Regions from separate parts of the Duganella violaceipulchra genome, predicted to be linked through region 1. Evidence: riboswitches for the same ligand, from Rfam matches in the RefSeq annotation. Region 1 holds a riboswitch; each other region holds the start of a gene.

Evidence for each region. A riboswitch is a leader RNA that binds a small molecule or an ion and turns the genes downstream of it on or off. The one in region 1 is predicted to bind cobalamin.
Region 2: another riboswitch for cobalamin. It lies ahead of KVP70_RS03675 (TonB-dependent receptor); the one in region 1 lies ahead of KVP70_RS08900 (MotA/TolQ/ExbB proton channel family protein).
Region 3: another riboswitch for cobalamin. It lies ahead of KVP70_RS32265 (TonB-dependent receptor domain-containing protein); the one in region 1 lies ahead of KVP70_RS08900 (MotA/TolQ/ExbB proton channel family protein).

The regions. Positions count from the first base shown of each region.
Region 1 covers NZ_JAHTGR010000004.1:85,385-88,653, reverse strand. Annotated here, with positions in the region: gene KVP70_RS08910 (heavy metal translocating P-type ATPase) at 1-620, shown strand, start outside; gene cueR (Cu(I)-responsive transcriptional regulator) at 617-1,003, shown strand; cobalamin riboswitch at 1,005-1,225, shown strand; gene KVP70_RS08900 (MotA/TolQ/ExbB proton channel family protein) at 1,404-2,000, shown strand; gene KVP70_RS08895 (DUF2149 domain-containing protein) at 2,002-2,337, shown strand; gene KVP70_RS08890 (cobaltochelatase subunit CobN) at 2,324-3,269, shown strand, end outside.
Region 2 covers NZ_JAHTGR010000002.1:177,758-181,026, forward strand. Annotated here, with positions in the region: gene KVP70_RS03675 (TonB-dependent receptor) at 1-1,161, opposite strand, end outside; cobalamin riboswitch at 1,243-1,417, opposite strand; gene KVP70_RS03680 (DODA-type extradiol aromatic ring-opening family dioxygenase) at 1,528-2,340, shown strand; gene ylqF (ribosome biogenesis GTPase YlqF) at 2,422-3,269, opposite strand, start outside.
Region 3 covers NZ_JAHTGR010000039.1:1,023-4,291, forward strand. Annotated here, with positions in the region: gene cobT (nicotinate-nucleotide--dimethylbenzimidazole phosphoribosyltransferase) at 1-343, shown strand, start outside; gene KVP70_RS32255 (adenosylcobinamide-GDP ribazoletransferase) at 349-1,131, shown strand; gene KVP70_RS32260 (histidine phosphatase family protein) at 1,136-1,687, shown strand; cobalamin riboswitch at 1,721-1,942, shown strand; gene KVP70_RS32265 (TonB-dependent receptor domain-containing protein) at 2,075-3,269, shown strand, end outside.

The DNA.
Region 1 (3,269 bases):
TATCCTGGCTGGCCGCTTCCAACGCGCCGCAGCCCGCGCAGCTACTGGGCCTGCTGGCCTTCGGCGACCGCGTCAAACCGCAAGCCCGCGCCGCGCTCGAAGCGCTGCATGCGATGCACATCCAGACCATCCTGCTCACCGGCGACAACCAGGGCAGCGCCGACGCCGTCGGCAAAGAACTGGGCATAGGCCGCATCATCGCCAACATGCTCCCCGCCGACAAGGCGGCCACGGTGGCCGGCCTGAAGACCGTCGGCGCCTGCATCGCCATGGTCGGTGACGGCATCAACGACGCCCCCGCGCTGGCCGCCGCCGATGTCGGCATCGCCATGTCGAGTGGCACCGACGTCGCCATGCACGCCGCCGGCATCACGCTGATGCGCGGCGATCCGGCGCTGGTGGCGGCAGCGATTTCGATCTCGCGCCGCAGCTACAGCAAGATACGCCAGAACCTGTTCTGGGCCTTCATCTACAACCTGGTCGGCATACCGCTGGCCGCCTTCGGCCTGCTCAACCCCATGGTTGCCGGCGCCGCGATGGCGCTCAGCTCCGTCAGCGTGATCAGCAACGCCTTGCTGCTGCGCCGCTGGAAGCCGGACCATCAGAAAGGACAAGCATGAACATCGGACAAGCGGCAGCGGCCAGCGGCGTCACGGCCAAGATGATCCGCTACTACGAAAGCATCGCCCTGATCCCGCCGGGCAAGCGCAGCGAGGCCGGCTACCGCATCTACGGCGACAACGACCTGCACGCGCTGCGCTTCGTCAAGCGCGGACGCTCGCTGGGTTTTTCGCTGGAGCAGATCCGCGAGCTGCTGTCGCTGTGGCAGAACAAGGAGCGCGCCAGCGCCGACGTCAAGACCATCGCCATGGGCCACGTGGCGGAACTGAACCAGCGCATCGCCGAGCTGACCGAAATGCGCGACACCCTGCAAACGCTGGCCCACTGCTGCCACGGCGACCATCGCCCCGACTGTCCCATTCTCCAATCGCTGGCCAACTAAAGTATAATCGCCCGGTTTTGGTGCCCGCGCGTCTGTCCAGACGCGCAGTTAAACGGGAAACATGGAGCTGGCCACGCCAGCCAACATGTGCTGCCCCCGCAACGGTAAACAAGCGTCGTCGTTGACGACAAATCCGCCTCTTCAAACCACTGTGCAGTCGCATGGGAAGGTCAGGCGGTGTCGCTTGCCAGCCCGGATACCGGCCAGGACAGGTGGAAATGCCCAGGCATTTCTGTTCAATCCGCTCACGGGGAAGTGAGCGGCTTGCATCTGTTGCGATCTACATCTATGCATCGATTTTGTGCGCCACGGCCTTGCCGACTGGCGGCCGTGCCCTGCGCACGCGCCGTTCGCGCACGCCTGCGCCCCGATTTTTCTTCTCTGCCCACAGGACCCGCCCATGTTTAACCTGCCCGCCGACGCGGCCGTGCACTCCATCGAGACACTGCTGTATTCCATTTCCACCATCCTCTACCTGCCGGTGCTGCTGGGGATCGCAGCGCTGGTGCTGCATATGCTGGTGTGCTTCGGCACCTTCGGCGCCGAATGGCTGGAGCGCCGCCGCGGCGTGCGCGTGCTGGTCGCCACCGCCAAACAGGAAATGGCCGCCGTACTGACCGCGCAGGAAGGCGAGCCTGGACTGGACGCCCGCCTCGAACGGTTGGTGCAGCGCGCCGACGTCAATGGCGTGCGCCGCCTGGACGGCGTGCGCTTCGTGGTGCGCGTCGGCCCGGCGCTGGGGCTGATGGGCACCCTGATCCCGATGGGCATCTCGCTGGCCGGTCTGGCGCAGGGCAACCTGCCGAAGATGGCCGAATCGATGACCACCGCCTTCACCGCCACCGTGGTCGGCCTGGCCTGCAGCGTCAGCGCCTATGTACTGAGCCTGGTGCGCGAGCACTGGCTGCGCAGCGACCTGACCGAGATCGCCTACGCGGCCGAATCCCACCTCGCGGCGCAAGACCACAAGCCGCACCTGGTGCGCGCGGGAGCCTGAGATGCGCTATATGAACCGCCACCGCTACAGCCGCATCGGCGAGCATAACGAGGACCCGCTGGCCGGCGTCGCCAACCTGTTCGACGCCAGCATCGTCTTCATCGTCGCCATGATGCTGGCGCTGTTCTCGGCCTGGAACATGATGGACCTGCTGGACCCGAACTCCGAAGTCACCATCGCCAAGAAAAGCGCCGACGGCCATGTCGAGGTGCTGACCAAGAAGGGCGCCGAAATCAAGGTGAGCAAAGTGAGCGACAAGCCGCTGTCGGGCTCCGGCAAACGCCTGGGCACCGCGTATCAACTGCCGGACGGGAAGGTCGTGTATGTACCTGAATAAAAAATTGTGGGCGCTGCTACTGTTGCTGGCGTCCCTGTGCATCGGTGGTTATGTGCACTCGGCGCAGGCGCCGCGCACCTTGGCGCTGATGCTGGGCGATATCGAATCGCGCCCGGCGGTGCTGGCGGTGCGCGGCCTGCAGGCCGAGTTGAAAGAGCTGAACGTCGCTGTGCGCATCATTCCGGCCAACGGCATGACGCCGGCCGACCGCGCGGCCCTGACCAGCGCCGATGTTGCGATCGTCAACACCAAGGGCCGCCAGGCCATGGTGGCCCTGGGCGCCGAACTGCAGGCCTTGCAGAAGGCGCGACGGCCGGTGTTCGCGGTCGGCGGCGCCATCGACGACAGCTTGCGCGAGCAGGGTGTGCGCGACGATAAGACCATACAGTCCTACCACAGCGAAGGCGGCGTGGAGAACATGGGCAACCTGCTGCGCTACATCCTGCGCAACCACTTCGGTTCCAGGCTGTCCGTCGCGCCGGTGCATGCGATGCCGGAAGTGGGCCTGTACGACGTGGCGGCCAACCGCACCTCCGGCAGCTACGAGCAGTACCTGCAAGGCTACGCCAGCTACAAGCCCGGCGCGCCATGGATCGCCGTGCCGTTCTACCGCGCCAGCCTGGTGGCTGGACAAACGCTGCCGCTGGCGGCCATCGTCGCGCGGCTGGAGGCGAGCGGCTACAACGTGCTGCCGGTGTTCGGCTATCCGTACGACGTGCCGCTGCGCTTCCTGCTGGACGAAAACGGCAAGCGCCGCGTCGAGCTGATTGTCGCATTGGGCATGAAGGTGGGCGGCACCGCCAACACCGGCGCGCTGCTGGACAAGATCGGCGTCCCGGCGATCAACGCCATCACCCTGAGCCAGCAGTCGCTGGCGCAGTGGCAGGAATCGAAGATCGGCCTCGATATCATCGAACGCACCTGGCAGCTGG
Region 2 (3,269 bases), on a different contig from region 1:
TACGCGGCCTTCATGGGCGGCATCGAAACGCAGCTCATCGCGAACATACAGCGCTTTCGAGTGCTGGGTGGCGTCGCCCGCCGAATAGTGGCCGCTGTCGGTACTGACGCGATTCCATACAGTCCAGTCGAAGCCGGCCACCATCTCGTTCAGCAGGCCGCCGATCTCGCCCAGGCGGCGCACGCGCGGCGAGAACTGGGTTTGCTTGCTATCGAGGGTGTAGGTCGATGGACCGGAGGTGCCGACGTAAGTCGATACCGCCTTCTTCTTGCGGTACGACAGATCTGCCGCCAGTTCATAGCCGCCGATGCGGCGCTGGCCGAAGGCGGTGAGGCGGTCGCTATCGAGATTGCCGTAGTTGTCGGGGGTCTTGGCCTGGCGCGGATTGGCCTTGTACATGGCCTCGGTCAGATCACCGGGGAGGCGCATGTCCTGGCGCGCGCCTTCGTAGCGGAAGCCCGCGCGGCCGGCGTTGTCGAACCATTGCGCGCCGCCGCTGAAGTGGGTCTGCTTGAATTCGTTGTTGTCGCGGTAGTTGTCGGTGCGCTGGGTACCCAGCGTGGCGTCGGCGGCGAAGCCGTCCCAGGCCTGGAAGCCGGACACGCGCGCCTCGCCGGCGCGGAACTGGCCGCCCTCGACGAACACGCTGCCACGGCGGGTATTCTTGACCGGGCGCTTGGTGACGATGTTGATCACGCCGCCGGTGGCGCCGTCGCCGTACAACACGCTGGCGCCGCCGCGCGTGATTTCGATGTGGTCCACGGTGTCGATCGGAATGGTCGACAGGATGGCGTTGCTCAGTTCATTTTCCGACAGGCGCACGCCATCGAGCACGATCACCATGTTCTGGCTGCTGTTGCTGCCGAAGCCGCGCAGGTCCAGGCTGAAGTCCGGGCTGCCGTCCAGGCTTTGGCGGCCGTACACGCCGCCGACCTTGCGGATGGCGGTGTTGACGTCGTTGGCGCCGGCGCGCTGGATGTCTTCCGCCGTGATGACGACGGCGCCGATCGGCGTCAGCGCGGCGTTGGCGTCGAAGCGCGAGCCGGTGATGACGACCGGTGCCAGCACCTCGGAGATCTGGGCGGCGGCGGGAACGGCGGCGGCAAAGCACAGGGAGACGGCGGCGGCCAGCAGGCGCGGTTGGAAGGCGGAGGATTGCATGTCAGGTCATTTTCAAAAGAGACATCCGCCCGCGTCCCCGCAGGCTGGAAGTGTACGGAAGCCGCGCGGACGTTGTCGCTGCGCGCTTCCCCCAGTCTGGCCGATATCCGGGCTGGCAAGGCTGAACGTCGCCTCGCGTTACCGTTGCGGGGGCAGCACACCTTGGCCGTCGCGCCGTGGGCGCGGGCGGCCTTGTGTTTCCCGTTTAACCGCCCATGTGAGCACATGGGCAAGCACCAGAACCCCGGCATTATACGCGGGCGCCCCGGATCATTAACATTTTAGATAGGACCTATCTATATTTCGTGCATTGATCGCAACGGCGACGGTGCTTATAGTGGGGTGATACTCAAACCGGAGCTTTTCATGCATGCATTGCCCAGCTATTTCCTCTCCCACGGCGGCGGTCCGTGGCCGTTCATGATGGACCAGGTGGGCCATCTGTACGGCCAGCTGGACGCCGCGCTGCGCGATATTCCGCGCCAGCTCGGCGTGACGCCGAAGGCGGTGCTGGTGATTACCGCGCATTGGGAGGAGCGCGATTTCACGCTGTCGTCGTCGGCCCGGCCGACTATGATCTACGACTACGGCGGCTTCCCGCCGCACACCTACGAGGTGCGGTACAACGCGCCGGGTTCGCCGGAGCTGGCGGCGCAGGTCCAGCTGCTGCTCGAAGCGGGCGGCCATCCGGCGCGGCTGGATGCGCAGCGCGGCTTCGACCACGGCACCTTCAGCGCCCTGTATCCGATCTATCCGGATGCGCAGGTGCCGATCGTGCAGCTGTCGCTCAAGCGCGGCCTCGATCCCTTGACGCATCTGGAAGTGGGCCGCTTGCTGGCGCCCTTGCGCGAGCAGGGAGTGCTGATCGTCGGCAGCGGGCTCAGTTACCACAACCTGCGCGCCTTCAACGCGCAGGGCGCGGCGGCCTCGCACGCGTTTGACGGCTGGCTGCGCGCGACCATGGCGCTGCCGCCGCGGGAGCGCACGGCGCGCCTATTGGAATGGGAACAGGCGCCGGCCGCGCGCATGGCGCATCCGCGCGAGGAACATCTGCTGCCGCTGATGGTGGCGCTGGGCGCGGCGGAGAACGAGCCGGCGGCCGTGCCCTACCACGAGGATGCGTTCATGGGATCGCTGGCGGTCTCCAGCTTCCGCTTCGGGCGGGCGGCTGTGGCTTAGCCGCGGCGCCACCCCGCAATGCGGACGCAGGGTCGGACCCCGTGCGGGGTCCGACCCTTGCCCGGCTCTGCGGGTTGGGTACTAGGTGCCGCGCTTGCCGTTGGCGTAGGCTTCGGCCTTGGCGGCGGCGATGGCGGCTTTCTCGGCGTTCTTGACGGCCATCTCGGCGTCGTGCACCTCCAGCCGGCCCTTGCGGCTGGCCGGCGTCTCCAGCGAGATGCGCCCCAGGATGCCGCTGCGGTAGTCGCCCAGGAAGGTGTGCGAGGCTTTCTCGAAATCGAGGTCGCCACCCTTCTGGCGGAAGCCGCGCTTGGCCGCCACGCCCTCCACCACCGCGATGCCGTCGAAGCTCTCGATATCCTTGAAGCCGTAGCGCGCCACCAGCAGTTGCGGGTAGTACTTGAGCATCTCGTCGGCCAGGAACACCGCCACTTCCTCTTCGATCAGCGCGTTCGAGCCGATCGCGTGGCTGGCCGCCAGCATCAAGCCGTCGCTCGGCAACGCGATCTTCGGCCACAACATGCCCGGCGTGTCGACCAGGATGGTGTTCTTGTCCAGGTAAAGCTTCTGCTGCTGCTTGGTCACGGCCGGCTCGTCGCCGACCTTGGCCACTTTGCGCTTGAGCAGCGCGTTCATCAGGGTCGACTTGCCGACGTTGGGGATGCCCATGATCATGATGCGCAGCGGCTTGGTCGGCACGCCGCGGTGCGGCGCCAGCTGCTTGGCCAGTTCCGGCACGCGCGTGACGTCGGCCGGCTTCTTGGTGGTCATCGCGAACGCGGTCACGCCTTCCTGCGCGTTGTAATAAGCCACCCAGGCCGCCGTGGCGGCCGGATCGGCCAGGTCGATCTTGTTGAGGATCTTCAGGCACGGACGCTGGCGGAACTTGCGCAACTCCTCCACCATCGGATTGGTGCTGGCCTCGGGCA
Region 3 (3,269 bases), on a different contig from region 1:
CGGCGGCCTGGAAATCGCCATGATGACCGGCGCCATGTTGAAGGCGGCCGAGTTGCGCAAGATATTACTGATCGACGGCTTCATCGTCACCAGCGCGCTGCTGGTCGCCGCTCGCATGCAGCCGGACATCCTGGACTACTGCGTCTTCGCTCACTGCTCCGATGAAAGCGGCCACCAGCAAATGCTGGCCGCGCTGGGCGCAAAGCCGCTGTTGAACCTGGGCCTGCGTTTGGGCGAAGGCACCGGCTGCGCGCTGGCGCTGCCGCTGCTGCACGCGTCGGTCAACTTCCTGAACCAGATGGCCACGTTCGAGTCGGCCCATGTCAGCGAAAAGTCCGAGTAAGCGCCGTGCATCAACTACGTTTGTTCTTCACCGCGCTCCAGTTCTTCACCCGCCTGCCGATTCCCGCCTGGGTGGGTTTCGATCCTGCGTGGCTGAACCAGGCGTCACGTTATTTTCCAATGGTCGGCGTGGTGGTCGCGGCCATCACGGCCGGCGTCTACGCGCTGGCCGCAGTGTTCCTCCCCGCTCCGGTCGCAGTGCTGCTGTCGACGTCCGCCGGCATCTACGCCACCGGCGCCTTCCATGAAGACGGCTTTGCCGACATGTGCGACGGCTTCGGCGGCGGCATGACGCCCGAACGCGTACTGGACATCATGAAGGACTCACGCATCGGCGCTTACGGCGCCATTGGCATCATCTGCCTGCTGGCCACCAAGTGCGCGGCGCTATCGATGCTCCCGCCGTTGCAAGCGATTGCGGCGCTCTTCGTCGCCCATCCGCTGTCGAGATTAATGGCCACCTCGCTGATCTGGCGTCTCGACTACGCGCGCGCCGAAGGCAAGGCCAAGCCACTGGCGCAAAAGATGAGCACCGCCGAATTCGCACTTGCCGTCGCCACCGCAGCCATTCCCGCGCTGGCGATGATCTCCTGCGGGTGGCTGACGTGGCCCGCGCTGGCTGCGGGCATCCTCGCCGCCGCCATCGCCACCGCCTGGCTGGCCCACAAATTCGTCCGTCGCATTGCCGGCTATACCGGCGACTGCCTCGGTGCGGTGCAGCAGCTTAGCGAGGTGGCGTTCTACTTGTGCGTATTGGCCAGCATGCGCCACGGCGCCCTGCCCTGGTAACACTGTGCAGCTGATATTGGTCCGCCATCCGCAACCGCTGATCGCACCCGGCATCTGCTATGGCCGCAGCGATCTCGCCGTGGCGCCCGTGCAGCTGGCGCAAACGCTGGCCGCCTTGTCGACCACACTGCCCCAAGGCCTGCCTCTCTATAGCAGCCCGCTACAACGCTGCGCCACATTGGCGGCGCAACTGGCGGCGCCGCTGCGCTCCCCCGCACCGCTGCTGGACGCCCGCATCGCGGAGATCGATTTCGGTGACTGGGAACTGCGTCCCTGGGACGATATCGCGCGCGCCGACATCGATGCTTGGGCCGCGGACCTGGTCAACTACCACCCGGGCGGCGGAGAAAGCGTGCTGCAAATGGCCAGCCGCATCGCCGCCTTTTACGCCGACCTCCAGCGCCAGCAGCGCGACGCCGTCGTCATCTGTCACGCCGGCGCAATGCGTCTGCTGTCGGCCTGCCATGCCGGCCTGCCCCCTGCCGAAATGGCGCTGCAAGCCGCTCGCCATCCGCATCAAATCGCCTACGGCGCCACGCTGGTGCTGCAAAACTAAACCGCCGCCCCATGACCGCCGCCGCACAAACCCGTATAATGACCGGGTTTTGGTGCCCGCGCGTCTGTCCAGATGCGCAGTTAAACGGGAAACATGAAGCTCTGTATGAGTGCACGTGTGCTGCCCCCGCAACGGTAAGCAAGTGTCGCAGCTGATGCGCGACAAACCTCCTCTGACAAACCACTGTGCTCCGCATGGGAAGGTGAGGTGGTCTAACTTGCCAGCCCGGATACCGGCCAAATCAGGTGGAAGCGAGCGAACGGGATGTGCGCGAACGGATGGAGCCGACAACAACGGCTACGCAGCACGCATCTCTCAATTCTCCGCTTCTGTTCAATCTGGCCCACGGGGACGTCGGCCGGTTGCTATTAACAGAAAAACTACATCATGATCCTTCGTATCTCCTGCCCTGCGGCCCTGACGTCGCTGGCGCTGGCAATGGCCGCCTCCTATGCACACGCAGAACCAACCGCCGGCACCGTGCTGGTCACCGCCACCCGCAGCCCGCAGGCCCTGGCCGACGTGATCAGCGACAGCATCACCATCAGCGCCGAACAGATCGCCGAATCCGGCGCCGGCTCCATCGTCGACCTGCTGCAGCGCCAGCGCGGCATCGAGATCGCCCGCACCGGCGGCTCCGGCACCAACGCCACCGTGTTTATCCGCGGCGCCAACAGCAACCAGAACCTCGTGCTGGTCGACGGCGTGCGTATCGGCTCGTCGACCACCGGCGCCGCCAACTGGAGCGCCATTCCGCTCACCGCCATCGATCATATCGAAATCGTCTACGGCCCACTGAGCTCCCTGTACGGCGCCGACGCCATCGGCGGCGTGATCCAGATCTTCACCAAGAAGGGCAAGGGCGCGCCGGCGTTCACCGCCTTCGCCGGCTACGGCACCGACAACACCCGCGAAGGCGATGTATCGCTCTCCGGTGCCACCGGCGGTGAACACAGCATCAGCTATGCGATCAGCGCCGGCAAGGAAAAATCGGATGGCTTCTCGTCCACCCGTCCTGGCAACTTCTCCTACAACGCCGACAAAGATGGCTACGACCGCGAAAACGCAGCAGGTCAATTCAGCCTGCGCCTGGCCGAAGGCCATGAAATCGGTACGCTGCTCCTGCGGAGCAAACTGAAGTCCCAGTATGACAGCGGTTCCTCGTCCTACGATACGCGCTCGGCGGCAAAGCTCGAAAACGCCGCCATCTACAGCAAAAACCAGATCCTGCCGATCTGGCAAAGCCTGGTCCAGTATTCGCAGACCAAGGACGACGGCGCCAACTACAGCGGCCCCCTGGCATCGAACTACTCGCAGATCAATACCAAGCAAACCACCTTCACCTGGCAGAATGATGTGCAGATCGGCGCCGACGTACTGCAACTGCTGTACGACCATCGCAAGGAAGAAGTCGTGACCAACGGCTTCAAATTGGACAAGCCACAAAGGACCACCAACTCCCTCGCGGCCTCGTACAACGCCCGTCGCGGCGACAACCTGTTCAACGCCAGCGTGCGTCGCGATAAATCGCTCTACGGCTCGAAGAATACCGGCTCGCTAGGCTACGGCTACAACTTTACGC